Regions from separate parts of the Halobacillus trueperi genome, predicted to be linked through region 3. Evidence: riboswitches for the same ligand, from Rfam matches in the RefSeq annotation. Region 3 holds a riboswitch; each other region holds the start of a gene.
What was found. A riboswitch is a leader RNA that binds a small molecule or an ion and turns the genes downstream of it on or off. The one in region 3 is predicted to bind S-adenosylmethionine.
Positions count from the first base shown of each region.

Region 1: it holds a riboswitch for S-adenosylmethionine, as region 3 does, so the genes downstream of both, DYE48_RS04930 (methionine ABC transporter ATP-binding protein) here and DYE48_RS07190 (5-methyltetrahydropteroyltriglutamate--homocysteine S-methyltransferase) in region 3, are expected to answer to the same signal.
Region 2: it holds a riboswitch for S-adenosylmethionine, as region 3 does, so the genes downstream of both, DYE48_RS10505 (Na+/H+ antiporter NhaC family protein) here and DYE48_RS07190 (5-methyltetrahydropteroyltriglutamate--homocysteine S-methyltransferase) in region 3, are expected to answer to the same signal.

Region 1 covers NZ_QUAE01000003.1:18,018-25,631, reverse strand. Annotated here, with positions in the region: gene DYE48_RS04955 (arsenate reductase family protein) at 1-226, shown strand, start outside; gene gcvH (glycine cleavage system protein GcvH) at 309-692, shown strand; gene DYE48_RS04945 (toprim domain-containing protein) at 815-1,162, shown strand; gene DYE48_RS04940 (thioredoxin family protein) at 1,167-1,484, shown strand; gene DYE48_RS04935 (TlpA family protein disulfide reductase) at 1,624-2,046, opposite strand; SAM riboswitch class I at 2,138-2,243, shown strand; SAM riboswitch class I at 2,472-2,580, shown strand; gene DYE48_RS04930 (methionine ABC transporter ATP-binding protein) at 2,661-3,686, shown strand; gene DYE48_RS04925 (methionine ABC transporter permease) at 3,679-4,347, shown strand; gene DYE48_RS04920 (MetQ/NlpA family ABC transporter substrate-binding protein) at 4,374-5,231, shown strand; gene DYE48_RS04915 (carboxymuconolactone decarboxylase family protein) at 5,298-5,663, shown strand; gene DYE48_RS21105 (YuzK family famiily protein) at 5,890-6,030, shown strand; gene sufC (Fe-S cluster assembly ATPase SufC) at 6,274-7,053, shown strand; gene sufD (Fe-S cluster assembly protein SufD) at 7,073-7,614, shown strand, end outside.
Region 2 covers NZ_QUAE01000007.1:24,580-32,193, forward strand. Annotated here, with positions in the region: gene DYE48_RS10490 (SLC13 family permease) at 1-699, opposite strand, end outside; gene DYE48_RS10495 (exo-beta-N-acetylmuramidase NamZ family protein) at 913-2,193, opposite strand; gene DYE48_RS10500 (glycoside hydrolase family 3 protein) at 2,256-4,358, opposite strand; gene DYE48_RS10505 (Na+/H+ antiporter NhaC family protein) at 4,690-6,009, opposite strand; SAM riboswitch class I at 6,146-6,253, opposite strand; gene DYE48_RS10510 (ABC transporter substrate-binding protein) at 6,325-7,401, opposite strand; gene DYE48_RS10515 (ABC transporter ATP-binding protein) at 7,426-7,614, opposite strand, start outside.
Region 3 covers NZ_QUAE01000004.1:124,078-131,691, reverse strand. Annotated here, with positions in the region: gene DYE48_RS07195 (aldo/keto reductase) at 1-664, opposite strand, end outside; gene DYE48_RS07190 (5-methyltetrahydropteroyltriglutamate--homocysteine S-methyltransferase) at 755-1,876, opposite strand; SAM riboswitch class I at 1,973-2,075, opposite strand; gene DYE48_RS07185 (TetR/AcrR family transcriptional regulator) at 2,179-2,799, opposite strand; gene DYE48_RS07180 (MFS transporter) at 2,753-4,015, opposite strand; gene DYE48_RS07175 (hypothetical protein) at 4,212-4,418, opposite strand; gene DYE48_RS07170 (VOC family protein) at 4,622-5,026, opposite strand; gene DYE48_RS07165 (malate:quinone oxidoreductase) at 5,314-6,825, opposite strand; gene DYE48_RS07160 (serine hydrolase) at 7,320-7,614, shown strand, end outside.

The DNA.
Region 1 (7,614 bases), on a different contig from region 3:
CTTTATAGCTACTAGTGATAAGCCTGCAAAAAAATTCTTTAACACTAGTGGGAAAAAGTATAGAGAACTGAACATGAAGGAAAAGCTAAAAGAAGCAGAAGAGGAAGAAATGATTGAGTGGCTTGCATCTGACGGCATGCTGATTAAGCGGCCCATCCTTACCGATGGTGAAAAAACAACGGTAGGGTTCAAGCAAGAAGAATTAGAGAACGTTTGGTCTCAGTGAGCACATTATTGGGAATAGAAGCCTATAGCTTTTATGTTTATATTTGGTGTTGAACTATAATTATTATTTGGAGGTAATTGAAATGAGCGTACCTAAAGATCTGCGTTATTCTGAAGAACACGAATGGGTGAAAGAAGAAGGGGAAAAAGTAAGAGTCGGCATTACTGAATTCGCGCAATCAGAACTTGGGGATATCGTATTCGTAGAACTTCCTGAAGTCGGGGATGAACTAGAAGCGGATGAGCCATTTGGCAGCGTAGAATCTGTGAAGACTGTCTCTGAACTTTATGCCCCTCTTAGTGGTAAAGTTGTAGAAGTAAACGAAGACCTGGAAGACAGTCCAGAGTTTGTCAATGAATCTCCATACGATAAAGCTTGGATGGTTGTTGTTGAGCCAAGTAACAACTCTCAAATCAACGACTTGATGACCCCGGAAGAATATGAAGCAATGATCGATGAAGACTAAGGATAGTGCATTGGACAGGCAGGGCTTTAAGAAACCTTGTCTGACATGATCACGTTTGATCTTAATCATGTTCAGACCATGCCTGATTGGCATGGTCTGTTTCTATATAGTAGGTGATGAAGATGGATGGAGAACGAATCGTCATTGTTGAAGGAATTACAGATAAGAAGAAGTTGAATAAAGTTCTTGATGAAGAGATTGAAATCATCTGCACCCATGGTACTTTAGGAATCGAGCGGATGGAAGAAATGATTTTTGATCATAACTTAGATGATCGGACCGTGTATATTCTAGTGGATGAAGATGACTCTGGCTACAAATTAAGAAAACAATTGACGGAAGAGCTTCCTCACGCCGAGCATATCTACATAGATAAGGCTTTCAGGGAAGTAGCAGCTACGCCGGAACCTGAATTGGCAAGAGCCTTACTCAGTAGACATTTCAATGTAAAGTCGATCTATTTAATATAGGAGGATGACTGTGGAGGAAATAAAAACAACAGAAGTAAAGAAGTTCTTCGAATCTCCACAAACGACCCTCACCTTTGTTCATAGCCCTTTTTGTGCAACTTGTCACCTTGCGCGTCAAATGCTCACAACACTGGAGTCTGTATTTGATCGAGAAGTTTTTAAGGAAATGAATGCTTCTCTGCACCCCGAATGGATGCAGCATTTTAAGATTAAAAGTGTTCCATGTCTGCTGGTTACTAGGGGCGGGGAGGTAGAGGAAAAGATTTATGCTTTTCATTCTGTCTCCTATATGTATGAGAAAGTGGTTGGTTTTGTTGAATAGTGTATGTATTTCCCAGGAAATGACCACTACTGTAGAATTTAAAAATTCTCTAAAAAACTTATATGTAATGTGGAAGTAGTTCGATAATGAAAAAGACAGCAAAGACTCCGGAGTCTTTGCTGTCTTTTTGTTATGAATATCATACGATTTCTCCTAATTTGCTTACAATATCTAAAAAGGAGGACTGATCGCCAAAATTCGCATGGATCTCTCCTTGTTGATTAATGATGATGGTGGAAGGAACGCCATCACAATTGTACAAGTCATAGACGTATCGTCCTTCGTCAGAAAGAGTTGGTTGTGTTAAAAACTTTTCCTTGAATTCGATGCCTTCCTCTATATTCCGTTCCCTTCCAGTTACATTGATCGTCATCATTTTTACTTTATCATGGTCCATCGTTTTGAAAAGTTGTTCTTTCATAGGTAAGTCTTTTCCACAATCTGGACACCAGGAAGCCCAGAAGGTCAAGACAATAACTTTCCCTAAGTCCTCTTCAAGTTTATAAATGGAAGAGTGGTTGTGGATGTAAGGTAGTTCAAATAAAGGGGCTTGTTTACTCAATGTCATTCTCCTTTTTATCAGGCGAAGGTTATGGATTGACGCTTATATATTTCCCATGCTAACATAATTATTAATTTCATATCGACATCTTCACTTATCCAGAGTGGCGGAGGGACTGGCCCGACGATGCCCGGCAACCGGCAGGTAAACTGAACGGTGCTAAATCCTGCGAAGTCTTTGACTTTGATAGATGAGAAATGTAAAAGCGATGAATCTCTTCTATTAAAGAAGGGATTTTTTTATTGTGTCAATCGAGTGAATATTAGATGTTTTTGTATGGAAGATGTAAGCATTTCTTCAGTTTTGATCGACTTTATTTTTCTGAACAATCTGTTTATGAGTTGACACAAAATTCGTACGGTGCTACAATCCATTATTGTACTACTTAAACGAATTAAAGCGATAATAATTTAATAAATTAAAATCTCTTATCCAGAGTGGCGGAGGGACTGGCCCGATGATGCCCGGCAACCGGCAAAACTGTTTTGCTCAGGTGCCAATTCCTGCAAAGTATTAAGCTTTGACAGATGAGAGAACAGATTTTTAGGTATGATTAAAAAAGCCACTCTGTTCTCATTACAGAGTGGCTTTTTTTGAAGTGGAGGGAAAGCAGCATGATTACAATTAAAGGACTATCAAAGATATTCCACACGAAAGATCAGGATGTACGAGCAGTGGATGATTTAAGTCTTAATATTAACAAAGGGGAAATTTATGGAGTGATCGGATATAGTGGGGCCGGTAAAAGTACATTTATTCGCTTACTGAACCGTTTGGAAGATCCCACAGAAGGAAGCATTCTTGTCGATGAGCAGGAACTTACTTCATTAAGCAAAGGAAAATTAAGGTTGGCCAGACAAGAAATCGGAATGATCTTCCAGCATTTCAATTTGCTTTGGTCACGTACCGTTCATGATAATATCGCTTTTCCATTGGAAATTGCCGGGATCCCTAAAGCGGAAAGGCAAAAACGTGTCGATGAATTAATTGAATTGGTCGGGTTGAAAGGCCGGGGAGGTTCTTATCCATCCCAATTGAGCGGTGGACAAAAGCAAAGAGTGGGGATAGCCAGAGCGCTTGCAAACAATCCGAAAGTTCTTTTATGTGATGAGGCCACATCCGCGTTGGACCCTGAGACCACGGATTCGATTCTTGATCTTCTTGTGGATATTAACGAAAAGCTTGGCCTTACAATCGTTCTGATCACACATGAAATGCACGTCATTCGCAAAATTTGTCATCAGGTGGCGGTTATGGAAGAAGGTAAAATTGTTGAACAAGGGGAAGTGTTGGACGTTTTTCTTCATCCTCAAAAACCAGTCACGAAGAAGTTTGTGGATCAAGTGATGGGAGATCCAGAAAAAGAAACCTCCTTGCAATTGATCAAAGATAATTACCGTTCTGGAGAAATTATACGTCTTCACTTTGTCGGAGAAAGTACAAATCAGGCACTGATCAGTGATTTATCAAGGAAGTTTGAATTAGACGTCAACATTCTACATGGAAAGATTACCCAAACACAAAAGGGTGCGTATGGAACAATGTTTGTTCAATTTGATGGAGACAAAAAAGAAGTCGAGCGTGCCATTGAATATATTGAATCCACATCTGTTGAAGTGGAGGTGAATCCACATGTTTAATGAATGGTTCCCGAACGTAAGAATGGAAGACATGATTACAGCTACAAATGAAACCTTGTATATGACGCTGGTTTCTGTCGCTGGGACATTCGTTTTAGGTTTGCTTTTGGGTCTTCTCCTTTATTTGACCGGACCTGGGGGTCTTTGGGATAACAAAACGTTGAATTGGATTACTGCTTCCATTGTTAACATATTCAGAGCAATTCCGTTTATCATTCTCATTTTATTATTGTTCCCCTTTACAGATTTTCTGCTGGGCACCATTCGAGGGCCACAAGCAGCATTGCCTGCCCTGATTATTGGTGGAGCGCCATTCTATGCCCGGTTGGTGGAAATTGCATTGAAAGAAGTCGATAAAGGTGTCGTGGAAGCAGCAAAATCTATGGGAGCTAAATACTCGACCATCATTTTTAAAGTATTGCTTCCGGAATCGATGCCAGCTTTGATATCCGGGATAACCGTAACAGCTATCGCATTGATTGGATACACCGCCGTAGCCGGTGCCATCGGATCTGGTGGTCTTGGCGATTTCGCCTATTTCTATGGGTTCCAGAGAAGTAACTTTGATGTTGTATTCATTTGTACTATTTTAATCATTTTAATTGTGTTTATTTTCCAATTCATCGGAGATGCCATCTCACGAAAATTGGATAAAAGATAAAATAAATAAAAGGGAGAGAATTAATAATGAAAAAACTATGGACGAGTTTAATCGCTGTATTGCTTATCCTTGTTCTTGCAGCTTGCGGGTCATCGAACGAGGAAGAAAATGCATCAGGATCTGAAGGTGAAGAAGGTGGAACAAAGGAGATTAAGGTAGGAGCTACCAGTGTTCCACATGCTGAAGTTCTCGAGAAAGCAAAACCTATGCTTGAAGAAGAAGGAATCACATTAAAGATTGAAGAATATCAGGATTACATTTTACCGAACCAAGACTTAGATGAAGGTCGTATTGACGCTAACTATTTCCAAACGATTCCTTATATGGAGACCCAAGAGGAAGAGAAAGGGTATGACTTTGCAAACCTTGGTGGTATCCATATTGAGCCTATCGGAGTTTATTCTCAAAAATATGAAAACCTGGAAGACGTTGAAGAAGGTACGCAGCTAGTCATGAGTCGTTCTGTATCCACTCATGGTCGAGTCCTTTCACTCTTAGAGAAAGAGGGACTAATCAAATTGGATGAAAGTGTGGAAAAAGTAGATGCTACTGTACAGGATATTGTAGAAAATCCTAAAAACATTGAATTTGATACAGGAGTAGATGCAGCTAACCTTCCACAAGTTTACCAGCGTGAAGAAAACGTGCTTGTAGCGATTAATACAAACTATGCTATTGAGGCTGGTCTGTCTCCCAGCGAAGATTCAATTATTCTCGAGGAGTCTGACTCTCCTTATGTGAACGTCGTTGCTGCTAATAGCGAAGATAAAGACAATGAAGCGTTAAATACGCTTGTAGAAGTTCTTCGTTCTGAAGAGATCGTCAACTTCATCAAAGAAGAATATGACGGTGCTGTTGTACCGGTCTCAAGTGATGCTGAATAACGGATAAAATAAGTGACTGCGGTTTATACTAACCGCAGTCACTTATTTTTATTGGGAGGTTTTCATATGCAGGAACAAAATATGACGTGGACGCAAACGTACTTACATGATTATAAAGAAGGAATGGGAGCCTTCAGAGAGCACATGCCGGAAGTTTCTCATAAGTTTGATGAATTCACACAAGAATGTTTTAAAGCTGGAGAATTATCTAAAAAAGAGAAGCAATTGATGGCATTAGGAATCAGCATTGTTGCACAGGACGAGTACTGTATGATCTACCACACGCAAGGCTGCGTCGACCAGGGTGCAACGGAAAAGGAAATATTAGAAGCCTGTGGTGTTGCTGCGGCATTTGGAGGTGGAGCGGCTTTAAGTCAGGCCGTAACGCTTGTGCAGGATGCGTACATGGACTTGACGACAACGGTCAATTGATTCAATTATTAGAAAATTCAAGGAAATCGGATGTATTCTATATACTCACTTGCAGTAAACGCTTACATCAATAATGAAGATCACTTTTGCATGAATTTAAAGTTTTAAGAAGTTTTATTTGGGAATAGTATTTGTGGTACCTTAAATTGTGTAAATAATCTGAAAGGGTTGATTCGTTATTAGTGACGATCTGAATTTGAATTACACTGCTGATATGGAGAAAGCCATGCACCAATCTCATAACATGAGTTATGCGGAGTACAGCAGGAAGTTGGATACACGCTTGAAAGTAGAAGAAAAACGCCAACGAGAATTCGAAGAGAGTCAGAAAATGATTGCCCAGGTCGACCGTCAATTGCATAGATAAATCATTCGATTAAATGAAAAAATCAGGTGTGTTTTAGCCACCTGATTTTTTCATGTTATAATACACATGAAAAATGTAGAAAATTGTTCGTTACATGTCCGGACTCTTGGCTTTAGTTAATGGGAAAAAGTTGATAACAAGCACTAAATGATATAAGATTGTAATGAGAATAAATTGAGAATAGTTCTTTGTTTCCGATCAACATGGACATTCTATAATAATAGATACTGGAGGTATTCATTTATGGCAGGATCAACGTTAGAAATCAAAGATCTTCATGTAGAAATCGAAGGTCAGGAAATCCTTAAAGGTGTAAATTTAACAATCAACGGTGGGGAATTCCACGCTGTTATGGGACCGAACGGAACTGGTAAATCTACACTGGCTTCCGCAATTATGGGTCACCCTAAATATGAAGTAACAAAAGGTGAAGTATTGCTTGATGGCGAAAACGTTCTTGAAATGGAAGTGGACGAACGAGCTCAAGCAGGTCTATTCCTTGCTATGCAATATCCTAGTGAAATCAGTGGTGTAACAAACTCTGACTTCCTGCGTTCTTCTATTAATGCTCACCGTGAAGAAGGCGATGAAATCTCTCTTATGAAGTTCATCAAAGAGATGGATGCTAAGATGGATACGCTTGATATGGATAAAAACATGGCGCAGCGTTATCTTAACGAAGGTTTCTCCGGCGGTGAGAAAAAACGTAATGAAATCCTTCAATTAATGATGATTCAACCAGCGATTGCCATTCTAGATGAAATTGATTCAGGGCTTGATATCGATGCATTGAAAGTCGTTGCAAAAGGAATTAACGAAATGCGCAACGATGCTTTCGGCTGCTTGATCATCACTCACTACCAGCGTCTATTGAACTACATTACTCCTGATAAAGTACACGTTATGATGCAAGGACGTGTTGTCAAATCTGGTGGACCAGAACTTTCCCAGCGTCTGGAAGCGGAAGGTTATGACTGGATTAAACAGGAACTTGGCATCGAAGACGAAACCGTTAACGCGTAATTAAGATAGGAGGGTAATCATGACAGTAGAAGTCTCACTACCATATGACAAAGAGTACATCTCACAATTCTCCCAAGGGCAGAATGAGCCTGAATGGATGAAGAACCTTCGTCTTAGCGCCCTGGAGAAATCGGAATCTTTACCGCTTCCGAAACCAGATAAAACGAATATCTCCAAATGGAACTTCACAGAGTTCGACCATCACGTAACAGGTGATCGTATTGAATCTCTTGATGAACTTCCAGATGAAATCAAAGATTTCTTAGATGAAGAAAAAGAACAGCAAAACCTGGTCATTCAGCGTAACCATACAGTGGCTTACGGAACCATTGATCAAAAATTGAAAGATCAAGGGGTCATCTTCACAGATATCGGTACGGCACTTAGAGAGCACAGTGAATTGGTAGAGAAGTATTACATGAACGATGCCGTTCACATGGACGAGCATCGTTTGACAGCTCTTCATGCAGCTCTTATGAACGGAGGGGTTTTCCTTTACGTTCCAAAAAATGTGCAAATAGAGGATCCTATTCAGGCGATTTTCTGGCAGGAAGATCCAAA
Region 2 (7,614 bases), on a different contig from region 3:
ATAGGCGACCCCGAGCATGACAGCTTTTCCGAAATTGAAATTGTCGTGATCGACCGTTTCCCCTTTTTTCTTCAACTGCTCAGAAGCTTGGTAGATGACCGCCATGCCGATCGGGACCATCATCATTGCCGTCGCTGTATTGGAGATCCACATCGACAACGTCCCCGTTGCAACCATAAAACCAAGCACGATTTGTTCTGTGCTTGTCCCTACAGATGCGATGATGAACAAGGCCATCCGCTTATGCAGGTTCCACTTTTGCATAGCAAGGGCAATGAGGAAACCACCCATAAAAAGGAATATCGTATTATCGCCATAGGAGGAAGCCGTTGCCCCACCGTCAAGTCCTCCGGTGAGAGGAAAAAGAATCAGCGGCAGAAGGGATGTCGCAGGAATCGGAATCGCTTCTGTGATCCACCATGTGGCAATCCAAACGGTACTGGCCAAAACAGCGACAGCACTCTGCGATAATCCGTCCGCTTCTAGAAACAGTAGTGTAAGCGCAAACAAAACCGGCCCTAAAAAAAGCCCTACTTTTTGGCGCGTATCAAAGGATGGGCCCGGGTCATGCCCTTCCGTCTTTTGGTTCGTCTGCGTCACCGTCGAAGATCCGCCGCCATTTCCCGTTACCGTAAACCTCAATAAATCCTTCGCCTCGTAGTGCATCGTCCAAAGGCGGCTCCACGCCCCACTTAACATTGATTGTGCACCCATGCTAATTACCTCACTTTCTATTTGTCAAATATGTATGAATATTTACAAATTTTATCATAAAGTGCTTCTTCTTGTAACAAATTCGCATCCACTTAAGACCGATGACTCAACAACTGCCGCTTACTGGAAAAAATATACACACCAGGTCATCCATAATATGGATGACCTGGTGTGTCAAATTCTCCCTTATCACTTTTATTATTTTTTATAAAGGAGGTAATGTTTTCTTACTTTGTTGAAGTCTTTGAGCTCATCTTCCCATCGATCTTTCATGTCTTCGACGGATTCGCCGTTTTCGATCGCTTCGCGGATCCAGCCATTCCCGACTAAAAGGTCAAAGAAGGAAACGCCTGCTGAGTTTTCTGCACGGAACTCGAAGTCTTCCGGATACATGTCATGAATCGTCTTCACAAGATAGACTCCCGTTTCCACAGCGTTGAACTCTTCACGGTCAATTACGTGGATCTGCACCCCATGCGTCAAGTCCCCTGCATGCTTCGAGAAGGATGGTGTAAAGGATGCTGCTCTAAACCTTACCCCTGGTAAGTTGTAGGCGTTCATCTCTGCCGCCAGATCTGTACTATTGATGAAAGGCGCGCCAATCAATTCGAATGGTTTCGTCGTTCCGCGGCCTTCCGACACATTCGTCCCTTCAATTAAAGCCGCTCCTGGATAAACAAAAGCCGTATCCACGGTCGGCATGTTCGGTGAAGGTGCAACGAATTCAAGACCTGTCTCGTCATAGTCCATGCCGCGCTTCCATCCCTGCATTTCCACAACCGTCAAGTCCGCACCAATTTCAAATTCCTTATTGAACAACTTCGCAAGCTCTCCGACCGTCATGCCATGGCGAAGCGGGATCGGGTAGTTTCCGACGAAGGACTTGTAATCTTCATCTAGCACAGGTCCTTCTACCTTTTCTCCACCCAGTGGATTCGGGCGGTCCAGCACGATGAATGGAATGTCATTTTCTTGAGCCGCTTCCATCGCATAAGCCATTGTGTAGATGTACGTGTAAAAACGTGTGCCTACATCCTGGATATCAAACAATAACACATCGATGTCTTCTAACATTTCCGGGGTCGGTTTGCGTGTCTTCCCATAAAGACTGTACACAGGAACTCCTGTTTTTTCATCAATATAAAAATCCACATACTCTCCAGCCTGAGCACTGCCTCTGACCCCATGTTCCGGGCCATACAACGCCGTAAGGTTGACATCCTCATCGTTGTGTAACAGATCTACGATGCTGTTCAAGTTTTGATCAACTCCGGTCGGGTTTGTAATCAGCCCCACATTCTTGCCTTCAATCAATTCTTTTTCTTCATCTAAGAGAACTTCCACCCCAAGCTTGAAAGGTTCTCCTTTTTTATCGTGCCCTTTGTGCTTCCCAGGGTTGCCATTATGATCAGCGAAAACGACCGAGAACGTCGACCATGTCATGATTAAAATGACGCCAAGCATCAACCATTTTTTCAAAATAACCCTCTCCCTTTTGATTATAATGAAGAAGGGCAAGAAGCCCCTCTATGTTCACACTGTTAATAGCTCAATCCCGTACCATACTCAAACAATACGCCACCATCTGTACCCGGAATCGTCACAGGCAATTGTCCGGTCGGGTTGTTTTCGCCGAAAATCGTAGCGGCTGTTGCTTCAAAGCTTGCATCTCTGAATCCGTACTGTGCGATGTAAGCATCCACGCCCGGATATGCCATAACATCATAAGGGTTTCGGATACCAACACCGATCACTTCTGCATCTGTGCTCCCCATCACCTCTTGCATCAACTGCATTTGAGAATGGTTTGCCGAACGCGTGGACACATTGTACGTGTATGTTCCGAAAATGACTTTGTCCGCTTCAGCTACCGTCTGTTTTTGCTCAGCCGTCAGCTCACTTTTACTCGTGCTGATCAAGGTCGGGTTTGAATGATGCGCGGAGACAGCATCAGCAAGGTCAGCGATAAATGTGTTCCCAATCACCACTACCTGTTCATCACCTGATGCGTCTAAAGGCAGGACACCATCATTTTTCACGAGTGTAATCGAGCGCTCAGCCGCTTCTTTTTCAACAGCTTTATGCTTCCCAGAGCCGACGACTTCTTCCGCTTCTGCGATTTTCTCCTCAATTGGTTGAGGCGTTTCTTCTTTAATGATACCTCGGTTCAACTTCAATGTAAGGATCCGTTCGACAGAATCTTCAATCGTAGCCATTGGAATTTCCCCAGACTCTACAGCCTCATAGACCCCTGCAGCAACTTCCTCGAGACCTACAGGCATGAGCGCAATGTCTGTTCCGGCATTGATCGCACGAATAACGGCATCGACCGGTCCGAAATGGTCAGCGATTGCTTTCATATTCAAAGCGTCCGTGACGACAACACCTTCATAATTCATCTCATCACGCATTAATCCAGTAAGTACTTTTTTAGAAAGCGTAGCAGGAAGTGCAATTTCAGTACCATCTTTCTGTGAAATCACTTTTGTATCATCAATTTTGGGGAATGTGATATGTGCGGTCATAATCGCATCAATCCCCGCATCCATTGCCTGTTGGAACGGATACAGTTCAACTTCCTTCAAACGTTCAAGGTCGTATGGGACTTCAGGAAGCCCAAGATGGGAATCAGTCGCCGTATCCCCATGCCCAGGGAAGTGTTTCGCCGTCGCAGCTACTCCGTGCTGTTGCAGGCCTTTCGTATAAGCTACACCCATTTTTCCGACGAGCTCTGGATTTTCACCAAAAGAACGAACGCCGATGACAGGGTTATCAGGATTATTGTTCACATCCATGACGGGGGCAAAGTTCATGTTGATGCCGAGGGATTCAAGTTCAGCTCCGATTACTGAACCTACATCTTCAGCAATTTCTTCCGAACGAGTGGCACCTAAGGCCATATTTCCAGGCATGTCCGTTCCTGATTGAAGACGTGTCACAATTCCGCCTTCCTGGTCGATCGTCATAAGCAGGCCGTATTTTTCTGAAGCCGCCTGATAATCGGAGACAAGCTTCGCTGTTTGTTCCGTTGTCACAACGTTTTCACGGAATAAAATGACTCCGCCAAGATGATATTTCTGTACCATCTCCTCAATTTCAGGGAGCATTTCCGTAACGTTTTCTCCTTCCCACTTCCTGAAGTCAGGCATGAGCATCTGACCAACTTTTTCCTCCATCGTCATGTTGGCAAGTGCATGTTGAACGAGGTCATAGCGATCACCGTCCTGCTTTTGAATGGTCGGTTTGAAATTCGGTTTCCCTTTTGTTGAGCGGTCCGGTTTAAAATCAAGCGCAATCCGATCTTCGAAATCGCCATTCGATACCGTCACCCACGCTCGTCCCGGCTGCCCTGTAAAAGTGACTGTACCGTCATCCTCGACGGTGGCAACGTTTGAATTTTTCGATTTCCAAACGAGTCCTTCATTCACCTTTGTGAAATGTCCGTCTTCATACACGTTCAGTGCGGAAAGAGTAAACTCATTCCCTTCCATCGTTACATCTGCCTGCGGTACATTCTCAAAGATGATTAAATCCGATAATCCGTCATCTTCAGAAGCTTCCACCTTTGTACCCATCAACCACGACGGCAGCATCATGCCAATGGTCAGTGTAAAGATCAACATCCATTTGCCCGCCATTCTCATTCGCCATTCCTCCTTGATTTATCTATTTGTAAAAGGTGCCTTCCTATCCAAAAAGACCCTTTTGCAAAACATTTTTCTAAAACAAGTGCCATTATAAAGTCGGTACAGGAGAAATATTGTTGTAAACGTTTACATTTTGTAATAAAAGCGTAACGGAAATAGATATAGTCGTCTATACCACTTAAGGCCCTAATCGTTCTCTTTTTACCTATTTTCCAAAGCTTTCCTACTATTCCAATCGACTCATTTTAAAATATTATGACAGATAATTTTAAAATAAGCGTAAAAAAAGTACATAAAAAGAGGCACCCAAATCAGGTGCCCTCCCCTCTTAAGAGGCGTTTTTTAATTCTCTTTTTCCTTTTTCAACAGTGAATTTCGGATATCTGAAAGCAATGGCTAAAAGCCCGGCCACGGCTGTAAGCAGCGGATAAATACAAAACGGAACAATCGCAACAGGAGAAATGCTCGCCACACCCGCTACCGCTAAAATCTGTCCGCCATAAGGAATAATCCCTTGAACAGAACTGGCAAAAATATCGAGAATGCTTGCAGAGCGACGCCCTTCAATGCCATATTCATCAGATATTTGTTTGGCAAGAGGCCCTGCTGTAATGATGGAAATCGTATTGTTCGCAGTAGAAAAGTTGACGGCCGTCACAATCCCTGCGATGCCGAGTTCCCCGCCGCGATTGGAGTTCACTTTCCTGCTCACGGCTTGCAGCAAAAATTCAATGCCTCCATTTGCTCGGATCAATTCTACAAGTCCACCCAGCAAAATCGCAATCATGGCAAGTGTCTGCATATTCGTAAATCCATCCCCTACGAGAGTTACAAACTCCATGCCGGAGAATTTTCCAAGCGCAAGTCCAACTCCACCGGCAAAAACAATCCCTCCAATAAGAACAAATATAACGTTCACCCCAGCAATCGCGAATCCAAGGACACCTAAATAGGGCAGGATTTCCACAATGTTGTACGTGTAGTTCTCCGACAGACTAGCTGAGGCATCTGCCGTCATCACACCAAAGATTACAGCCGTAACAATGGCTGCGGGAAGAACGATGAAGAAATTCGCTTTGAACTTCTCTTTCATTTCTGTTCCCTGTGTACGTACAGCAGCAATGGTCGTATCCGAAATGACAGAAAGGTTGTCCCCAAACATCGCACCACTGACAATCGCCCCCATCACCAAGGCAAGTCCGATGTCTGTCTGCTCCGCGACACCCAATCCAATTGGAGCAAGAGCCACAACCGTACCCGTGGATGTTCCCATGGAAATCGAGATGAAGCAGCCGATGACAAACAATCCGACGACCATCCAACCGCCCGGCAGGTAGGTTAAGCCGAGATTGACAGTCGATTCAACCGCTCCCATTCCGGATGCCACGGCAGCAAAAGCCCCCGCAAGCAGGAAAATGATGACCATTAAGATGATGTTCGGATGTCCTCCCCCTTTCGTCAGCTGGGATATTTTCGTTTGGAAATCCGCTTTACGGTTCATAGCTAACGCGACTAGGATCGCTACGAACAGGGCGACAAGTACAGGCATTTTATAAAAATCCCCTGTGATGATTCCTGATCCAATGAAAAGTAAAATAAAAATCGCAAATGGGATAAGTGCGAAAGCATTGCTCAATGGTTTTGTCATAATTTGACCTCCTTTTTATATAACTCATCAGAATAGTTGGTTTTATCCCGAGAAAAGTTCCTGATCCACAAGAAGGTCGCAAACAAAAAAGAGCCTTCTCACATAAGAAGGCTCTTGAATCGTATACGTTCATTCCTTCTTATCTCTCAAGTGATCATCACTTGCTGGAATTAGCACCGGCCAACCGATGTTGGTGGTTGCTGAAGCTTCACAGGACCAGTTCCTCTGCTTCTCTTGATAAGAATTATTCAATTGAGTTAATGGTTACTTTACAATAAAAACCATTCGATGACAAGTGTTTTTTCAGAAAAAGTGTTATCGATCATAACGCCCGATGACTTCCATCGCTTCTTCAGACAAAGAGGTGTCGATGGCATCATTGAAGTCAATATCTCCACTGATGGCGCCGTTCGCGTCATACATCTCGAATTGTTTCTTAATATCATCGATAAACATTTCCCCGTTCGGGTCGAGCCCAGTTACGCCTACTTTTTTCCACACGTCAGCGTCTTTCAATGCCGTATGCTTAGTCATGATATCAACCACTTCATCAAGGCCTTCATCGTGAAGGAACGCATCATTGTAATCGCGCACACCCTTCAGGTAGGCCGCCATAAAACGTACGGATACGTCGGTTTCTTTTTCGATAAAATCAGGCGACCCAAGCACCATCGCAATTTGTGCATCCGGAGCGAAATCTGTGGCGTCACCGAAACGAACGTGCAGATCCTGCGCTTCCCCTTGAGTGATCAGTGGTTCAATTTGAAGAGCGGCATCAATCGACTTGTTGCCCATCGCAGCAAGCATGTTCCCAAAGTCAGACATGAGGACAAATTCTACATCGTCTTCGGTCAGCCCAGCGTGTTCAAGCATGCGCTGGAAGATATAATCATCCACGGCGTTTCTCGATGAAACAGCAATCCGCTTCCCTTTCAAGTCGCTGTAATCTTTGATTTCATCCTGTAGATCTTCACGAATGACAAAGCTGAAATAGGAGCTGCCATCAAAATAGTGGCCTTTATCGGCAATAATTTTCACATCAATGCCCTGGGCAATGGCATTGAAAAAGGATGCCGTTGAAACGCCGCCGGCAATGTCTACTTCGCCCGCCGCCAGCGCCGGAAGCATGTCGTCACTATTGGCGAATGTCGTGAACTTGATATCTATGTTGTAATCATCAAAATAGCCTTTTTCCTCAGCGATATAAAACCCGGCTCCTGAGGCAGCTCCATCTTCGGCAATGACAACCGTCGTCTTCTTGTCTAATGGAGCAAAGTCACCGTCAGGATTTTCAACACTGCCCGTGTCTTCCCCATTCTCACCAGAAGCACAGCCGAACAACACAAAGATGATAAACAAAAAAGAAAACAGATGACATACTTTTTTCACCATGGGATTCCAATCCCCTTTCTTTCACTATTTACGCGAACGCTGGACTTCATCCTGAAGATGATTCCAAATCTCCACAAAATGTTCCGCCATCAAAGGATCCGCCCGTACCTGCTCCATATTCCTCGGCCTCGGCAGATCGATCCGCTTCTCATCAATGATCGTGCCGGGCTGCGAGCTCATTAACAGAATCCGATCGCTAAGTAGGAGCGCTTC
Region 3 (7,614 bases):
CATCCTTCTCTTCTGCCATCGTCATCATGCGCTGTAACGCGCGGTCATGCTGGAGGAGTGTATATTGCGTTGCGGATAAACAGACATCCGGCCTTGTTTCCTCAAGCTCCATCGCAAGTTCAATCGGTTCTGTCGTGTTAACGCCAAGGCCCCACGAACGGATGACTCCTTCTTCCCGAAGACGTGACAATACACGGAAAGCTCCGGTTCTCGCTTCTTCAAATTTAGCCACCCATTCATCTCCGTGGAAATCAGGAGAAACGTCATGCACGAAGACCATGTCTAAACGATCGGTTTGCAGTCGTTCAAGGCTCTGCTCGATCGACCGTTTCGTTGCGTCTTCCGTGTAATCGGTAATGACTTTATTGTTCCGGCCATGTTCAAAAAGCCCTTCGTTCTCTTCTGTCTCATCCGTCATATAACGACCGACTTTTGTGCTTAATACATAGTCATCACGGTTATACTTCGATAACACGTCACCGACACGCATCTCCGCTAAACCGGCTCCATAAAAAGGTGCAGTGTCAAAATAGCGGACGCCCTGATCCCAGGCGGTTTGTATCGTTTCACGGGCTTCTTCTTCCGGGACATCCCTGAACATATTTCCTAAAGGGGCTGTGCCAAGTCCTACTTTATGTTTCAATGCATCCTGCAGTGATTTCATGTGTTCATTCCTCCTTTTAAAAAGAACCTATAGTTGTATAACCAACTATAAGAAAAATGAAACATTCCTTCCAAGGAGATTAAGTCTACATCAGCCCTCCTGCCACACTTCTTCTGCAATCCTGACAACATGGTCGATTTTCTTCCACTGCTGTTCTTCTGTGATTTCATTACCTTCTTCTGTTGATGCAAATCCACATTGAGGACTCAAACACAGCTGGCTCAAAGGTACATAATCTGAAGCTTCAAGAATACGAGCCTTCACGCGCTCTGGATCCTCCAACTCTCCATACTTTGATGTAATTAAACCAAGAACGATGGATAAGTCTTGGCGGTTCATATGACGAAGGGGCTCAAATCCGCCGGAGCGCTCATCGTCAAACTCAAGGAACAAACCATCAACATCCAAGCCACCAAAAATTGTTTCCGATACCGCTTCATAGCTTCCACTCGTCATAAAGGTCGAACGGAAATTGCCTCGACAAATATGCATGGTAATAAGCAGATCATCCGGTCTGTTGGCAATCGACTCATTGATGGCACGTGCACACAGCTCGGCCACTTCCTCAGGGTTTTGGCCTTTCTTTTTCATTGAAGCACGTCCTTCTTCTGAGAAAAACGTCGCCCATGACGTATCATCAAACTGTAGGTAGCGGCAGCCTTCCTCATAAATTTTGTTTATGAATCCTCGATAAGCCACCACTAAATCATTGACGAGTTCTTCATCGTCATCATAAATGCCTTCCGACCGATCCGCACGGAATAAGAGCATGTTCGGACTCGGGATTGTCAATTTGGCAACAGCATCACCGGCAATGCTTTTTAAAAAACGGAAATGTTCGACCATCTCATGATCACTGAAACCTACCTGTCCTGTAATTTTAATTCCACGGGCTTTCGTTTCCACTCCTTTGAATTTCAGACCTTTTTCAGGTTCATAACCTTCTACCCCATCGAGGCCTTCGAGGAAATCAAAATGCCACCAGCTGCGGCGGAAATCGCCATCCGTGACAGCTTTCAATCCTGCTTCTTTTTGTTTTTCTACTAATTTTACAATCTCTTCATCTTCCACTTGACGCAATTCCTCTTCCGTTATTTCTCCCTCTGCCTGTTGGATACGTGCTGCTTTTAATCGTTCTGGCCGTAGGAAGCTTCCTACATGGTCTCCTTTAAATGGTGTTCTCTTCACATTCTTTTCGGTTGTTACAGACATTTATAACCCTTCTTTCTTTCATAGTTTGTGCGCTCCAATAAGAAAAGCCCCTCTTCTAAATAAGAAGAGGGGCTAAGTAACCGCCGAACGATTCCCTTCTTATCTGCAAGCTGAACGCTTCTGGAATTAGCACAGTACTTTCTATAAGTCTGCTGCTAAGGTATCAACGGGCCAGTCCCTCCACCTTTCTGGATAAGAAACATGATTGAATTGTTAAAGATTACTATACAGGACTTCAATTGAAATTGACAACCGATTCTGAACATTTTTCTCTTGTTTTCCTTAAATAAAAATCCCCCTCTTCAAGAGGAGGATTCAATCAACGCCATTCTCAAATAATCCACGAACAGAACCGACTGCTCCTTCAACTTTACCTTCTCTTCGGGCAAAATGGCATGATCGAGTGCCAGCCCGTCAATGAAAGTGATGATCGAACGCGCAATAATTTGGCTCTCATAGCGATCACTGAACTCACCGGATTTCTGTCCTTTTGTGATGAGTCCATCGTAAATCTGCAGACCCATTTCATAACGTTTTTCCCCGTACGCACGTCTTCGTTCATTGTTACGTCCCGTGATAAAGAACTCAAGCTTGCTTGGTGCGAGAGGGTCCATCTCTGTATTCGGACTGCCATCTTCCCCGAACAAAAGCTGCATAAGCAGGTCCCAGTAGGATTCTACTTTTTCAAGAGAATCCTCTGTCGTTTCAGCTTCGTCCGTCAGCCCTTCTTCAAGCAAAGCTTCAAATAGGTCTTCTTTATTTGAAAAATATTGATAGAGACCGCCGCGGCTGACGCCAGCCGACTCCATGACATGCTTCATCGTCGTGTGCTCGTATCCATGCTTGATGAATACGTTCCTTGCGGCTTCCATGATGTCAGCTCGTCGTTGCTTCAGGTGTTCCTTGCTCACTCGTGGAGACATGTGCTTTCCCTCCCTCTACTTTTCGCTTCGTTACAAATCCTACGATGGATACGCAGACAAGGAGACTTGCTGTAATGGTAAACGTCGGAATGACGCCAATCATCGTCGCGATCCATCCTCCGACAAGAGGCCCAATGATGGTCGCAGTCGTCATGACACTATTGATGACCCCAAACACGCGCCCGGTCATATGAACAGGCGTGTTCACCTGGACAGTCGCCTGGAACGGAACAAAAATCAGACTTGCAGAGAAACCCGCGGTGAATCCGAGTCCCGGTCCCCAAAGGATAGAATAATTGAGGTCATAAAAGGTAAGCATCCCCATAATCCCAAAACTCGCTCCGATTCCACAAACCCCAAGGAGCATGAGCGGATAAGCTTTATAATCCGTTTTCTTCGCTAACAAAAATCCTGCTAAGAACATGCCGAGACCAGACCCCGTCACTAGATAACCGAACAAATCGGGGGACACCTGCGTCAGCTCACGAATTAAGACAATCAGCTGAGAATCGGCCGATTGAAGAATCAACAGGCTGAGCCCGACAAGAATCAAACCCGTCATCATAAAGCGGTTCGATTTAAGAAAAGAAAAGCCGAGCGCGAACTCTTTCTTGAACGACGCTTTCTCTTTTTCTTCTTCGGTCGTTTCCAGAGGAAGCGCATTTGGAACAAACAAGAGGATGACCGCAGACACGAGAAACGTGGCCGAGTCGATGATAAAAACTTGCTGGGCGCCGAAAACCGTAACAAGCAATCCACTGACGAGCGGGCCGAGTATTTTCGTCGACGAGTCAATCATCGAAGTGATCGACATCGCCCCTTTCATATCCTCCTCCGGCACCACTTCCTTCAATTTCCCGTTTTTCGCAGGAATGAAGACTGCGGAGAAGATTCCGATCGTAAGTAGGGTTGCATAAACCATCCAAAGCGATGTCGCGATCGTCAAAATCAGTATTAAAGCCGCCCTCACGACATCAGATACGATCATAAGTGTTTTGCGGCTGAAGCGGTCAGCCACCATTCCAGCAACCGCTCCAAACAAAGCCATCGGCACAGCTAAACATAAAAAGACGAAAGACACTTCAAGCGGTGACGCATCCCATTTCAACCCGACAAGCGTGATAATCGCGACAATGCTGAGCCAGTCGCCAATGCTCGAGATGGCTTGCGCGGACATCAAGGTCATATACCCTTTGTTTTTCCATAAACGTTCCATAGGTTGGGCCCCTCTCAATTAAACGACACCGATGTCGTTTTGTTAGTTGTATTATATCGACACTGGTGTCGTTTTGCAACCATTGTTTTAAAAAGAGTAAAATCGCCCATAAAAGCATGAAGGCAAAATTTTTACATCCATGCTTTTACGTCCCTATATTCACTACTACTTATCAAAGGCCATGCAGCGATCAAACTCAAAACGGACCCTCGTCCATGTCGCTGTCTGAGTCTCCCTCTCTTTCATCTTTGACTATTTGTTTATGTATTTCACTGATGAGAAACACCCCCCTAAATAAGCAACCAACAACAATACCAAAAGTGATGATTCCTCCTATCAAAGGACCAGTCATCATAATTAACCAACCTAATAACATGCAGGCAAGAATAATAAAGAACAACATGCACATCCCTCCTTACAGCTTTTCATTATTTCAAACCATGCCAATCTAAAACAAGCATTCCCTCCCATTTAAAAGATTCTTCCGAACAGCGTTTCAGCTCCCGCAACAGCTTTAATGGGTGAACCTCGGAAGAATAAAAGAAAGAGAAAAGCATAGTGTTTCTATGCTTTTCTCTTTCTTTTGATCTGACTAACCTTTTCATTTCAAATCCCTTTCGTATTCATCAAAACGACTCTCCAACCATCTGGATCTTCAATGGTTATCCCTTTTTCCTTCCAATATGGATTTTCAGATTCCACTTTCTTGTATCCCATATCATGGAGTCTTTCAGTTACATCCAGCACCTCACCCCGATTTTCTATATAAAAAACCAGCAAATTATCCTTAGAAGGTGCAGGGCAAGGACTGCCAGATTCATGCCTGGTGAACTCGAGTTGGTAGGATAGACCAGGTAATCCATAAACCACACCCTCATATCCTCTGTGTCCTGCAAAGTCTGTCATTCTCTCTAAACCAAGTCCTGCCTCATAAAATTCAGTGACTTTTTCTAATTGATCGGTAGGTCTTGCTATCCTTATTTGTGATGCCTCAAAGCTTGGAAACTTCATTCTTCTTCTCCTCCCGCTTACCGAGAGCAATTTTCCCATTGAAACCAGCCATGATTGAATGCCCTCTTTTTAACCAATAGTAATAGATTCCGAGGGAAAACCCATTAGCGGAAAGAATGAAAAATATATACAACTTTGGTCGGAGTAAGAAATGGACGATAACTTCTCGATAGGGGGCGTTTAAGCAACATTAGAGGACATTGAACACGAGTTACGAAACATTAATCTATAAGACAATAAAAAAAGTGCCCTTCCACCTGTGTGGGGAAAGGCACTTTTCGCTGCATTTAAATATTCACAGGACTCTCTTCCTGCTCCTCCGTCAGCCCAAGCGTCTCTTCTGTCGTCGCATGAATTTCGCGGATCAACTCTGGATTTTCAACTAATTTTTTCCCGTAAGAAGGAATCATCTCTTTGATTTTCGGTTCCCATTCCTTCAACTGCTCTGGGAAGCATCTTCCCATCAGTTCAAGCATGACAGAAACCGCTGTCGATGCGCCTGGTGAAGCACCAAGCAAGGCAGCGATGGAGCCATCGGCGGAACTGACGACTTCAGTTCCGAATTGAAGCGTTCCTTTGCCCCCACCCTCGGTATCCTTAATGACCTGCACGCGTTGACCTGCAGTGACGAGATCCCAGTCCTCTGCTTTGGCCGCAGGGATGAATTCACGCAGTTCTTCCAGACGTTTTTCCTTCGATTGAATGACCTGCTCGATCAGGTATTTCGTCAAGGAAGCGTTCTTCACACCTGCAGCTACCATTGTAGCCAAGTTATCTCTTTGGACGGAGGTGATCAAATCAAGCAGCGATCCGGTTTTCAAAAACTTTGGCGAGAACCCTGCAAATGGTCCGAAAAGCAAGCTTTCTTTGCCGTCAATGAAACGTGTATCCAGGTGTGGCACAGACATCGGTGGTGCACCGACTTTCGCTTTGCCATACACTTTCGCGCGGTGTTCGGCGATTACTTCCGGGTTGTTACACACCATGAACAGACCGCTGACTGGGAATCCACCGATCTGCTTCGATTCAGGAATTCCCGTTTTTTGAAGCAAGTGCAGACTTCCCCCTCCTCCGCCGATGAAGACGAAGTTGGACTTATGGTATTCCATCTTATCGTTTTGAAGGTCCCGTACTTTCACTTCCCACGATCCGTCTTCTGCACGCTTGATATCCTCAACACTGTGCTTGTAGTTGATTTCAAGGTCTTCGTTTTCCAAGTGATCGAACATCTTCCGCGTCAATGAACCGAAGTTCACGTCCGTCCCCGCATCGATCTTCGTTGCCGCGATCGGTTCTGTGATCGTTCGGTTCTTCATGATTAGCGGAATCCATTCTTCCAGTTTATCTGGATCATCAGAAAATTCCATGTCCTTGAACAACGGGTTCGCAACCATGGTATTAAAGCGCTTTCTCAGGAAATCAACATTTCTCTCTCCCTGAACGAAACTCATATGGGGTAATGGCATTATAAAGTCATTCGGGTTACTGATCCGATTGTTTTTCACGAGATAAGACCAAAATTGCTTGGAGACTTGAAACTGTTCATTTACTTTAATGGCTTTTGTCATATCAATCGTACCGTCAGGCTTTTCATTCGTGTAATTCAGCTCACAAAGGGCTGCATGGCCTGTGCCTGCATTGTTCCATACGTTCGAACTTTCTTCCCCTGCACTACCAAGCCTTTCAAACACGCGAATGTTCCAATCCGGCACCAATTCTTTAAGCAAAGATCCTAATGTCGCACTCATGATCCCTGCACCAATTAAAATCACATCTGTCTTCGAGTATTTTTTGCTCATTCCCTTTCATTCTCCCTATTATCAGTTATTTTTATCTATGTTCAGTGTATCACTATTATCGAAAAATTAAAATATTTGGAAGCCCTTCCGAATACGGATTCCGTAGGGTGTTTTTCTATCAAGGAAAGAAAAACATCGCACTATCAGCCTATTCAAAGAAGGGCCGTGGTGTTCAGCACATACGGCTTCAAGTCCATTTTCATAGGGAGCAGTGTAAGGATAGGTCCGGGCTTCCGGGCTTCCGGGCTTCCGGGCTTCCGGGCTTCCGGGCTTCCGGGCTTCCTCAGCCTGTTGGTTACTTACGTGTTATATCTAGGGTATGAGTGAATTTTTTAAAATCCGTCTTGGACAGGTCTTTTTATTTTAACCTCTAAATCAGTCGACAGAATGGTACTCCTCCCAAATGGAAAAATGAAACAAATCTTAAATGCAAACGTAAACATATAAAAGGCTACATGCATGAACTCAATCTACTATAGAGGGGAGACTTTCCTTTGACCGACCAATTCATTCCAATAGGGGTAGCGATTGCCTTAACCGCCATTGTATTATGGAAAATATTTTATAACAATTTTGATATGGTCATCAATTATGCCGAGAAAAGAAGAGAAAAAGATGACGTTTCACTTATAATCAAACGCAACGATGAACCCATCATTTCAATCAATCCACATACTGTTCTACCTTTAGCAAGTACTGTGAAAATCATCATTGCAATTGCATTTGCAAGACAAGTGAGCGATAACAAAATTGATGAAAATGCATGGATTCCTAAAGAGGAACTTTTGA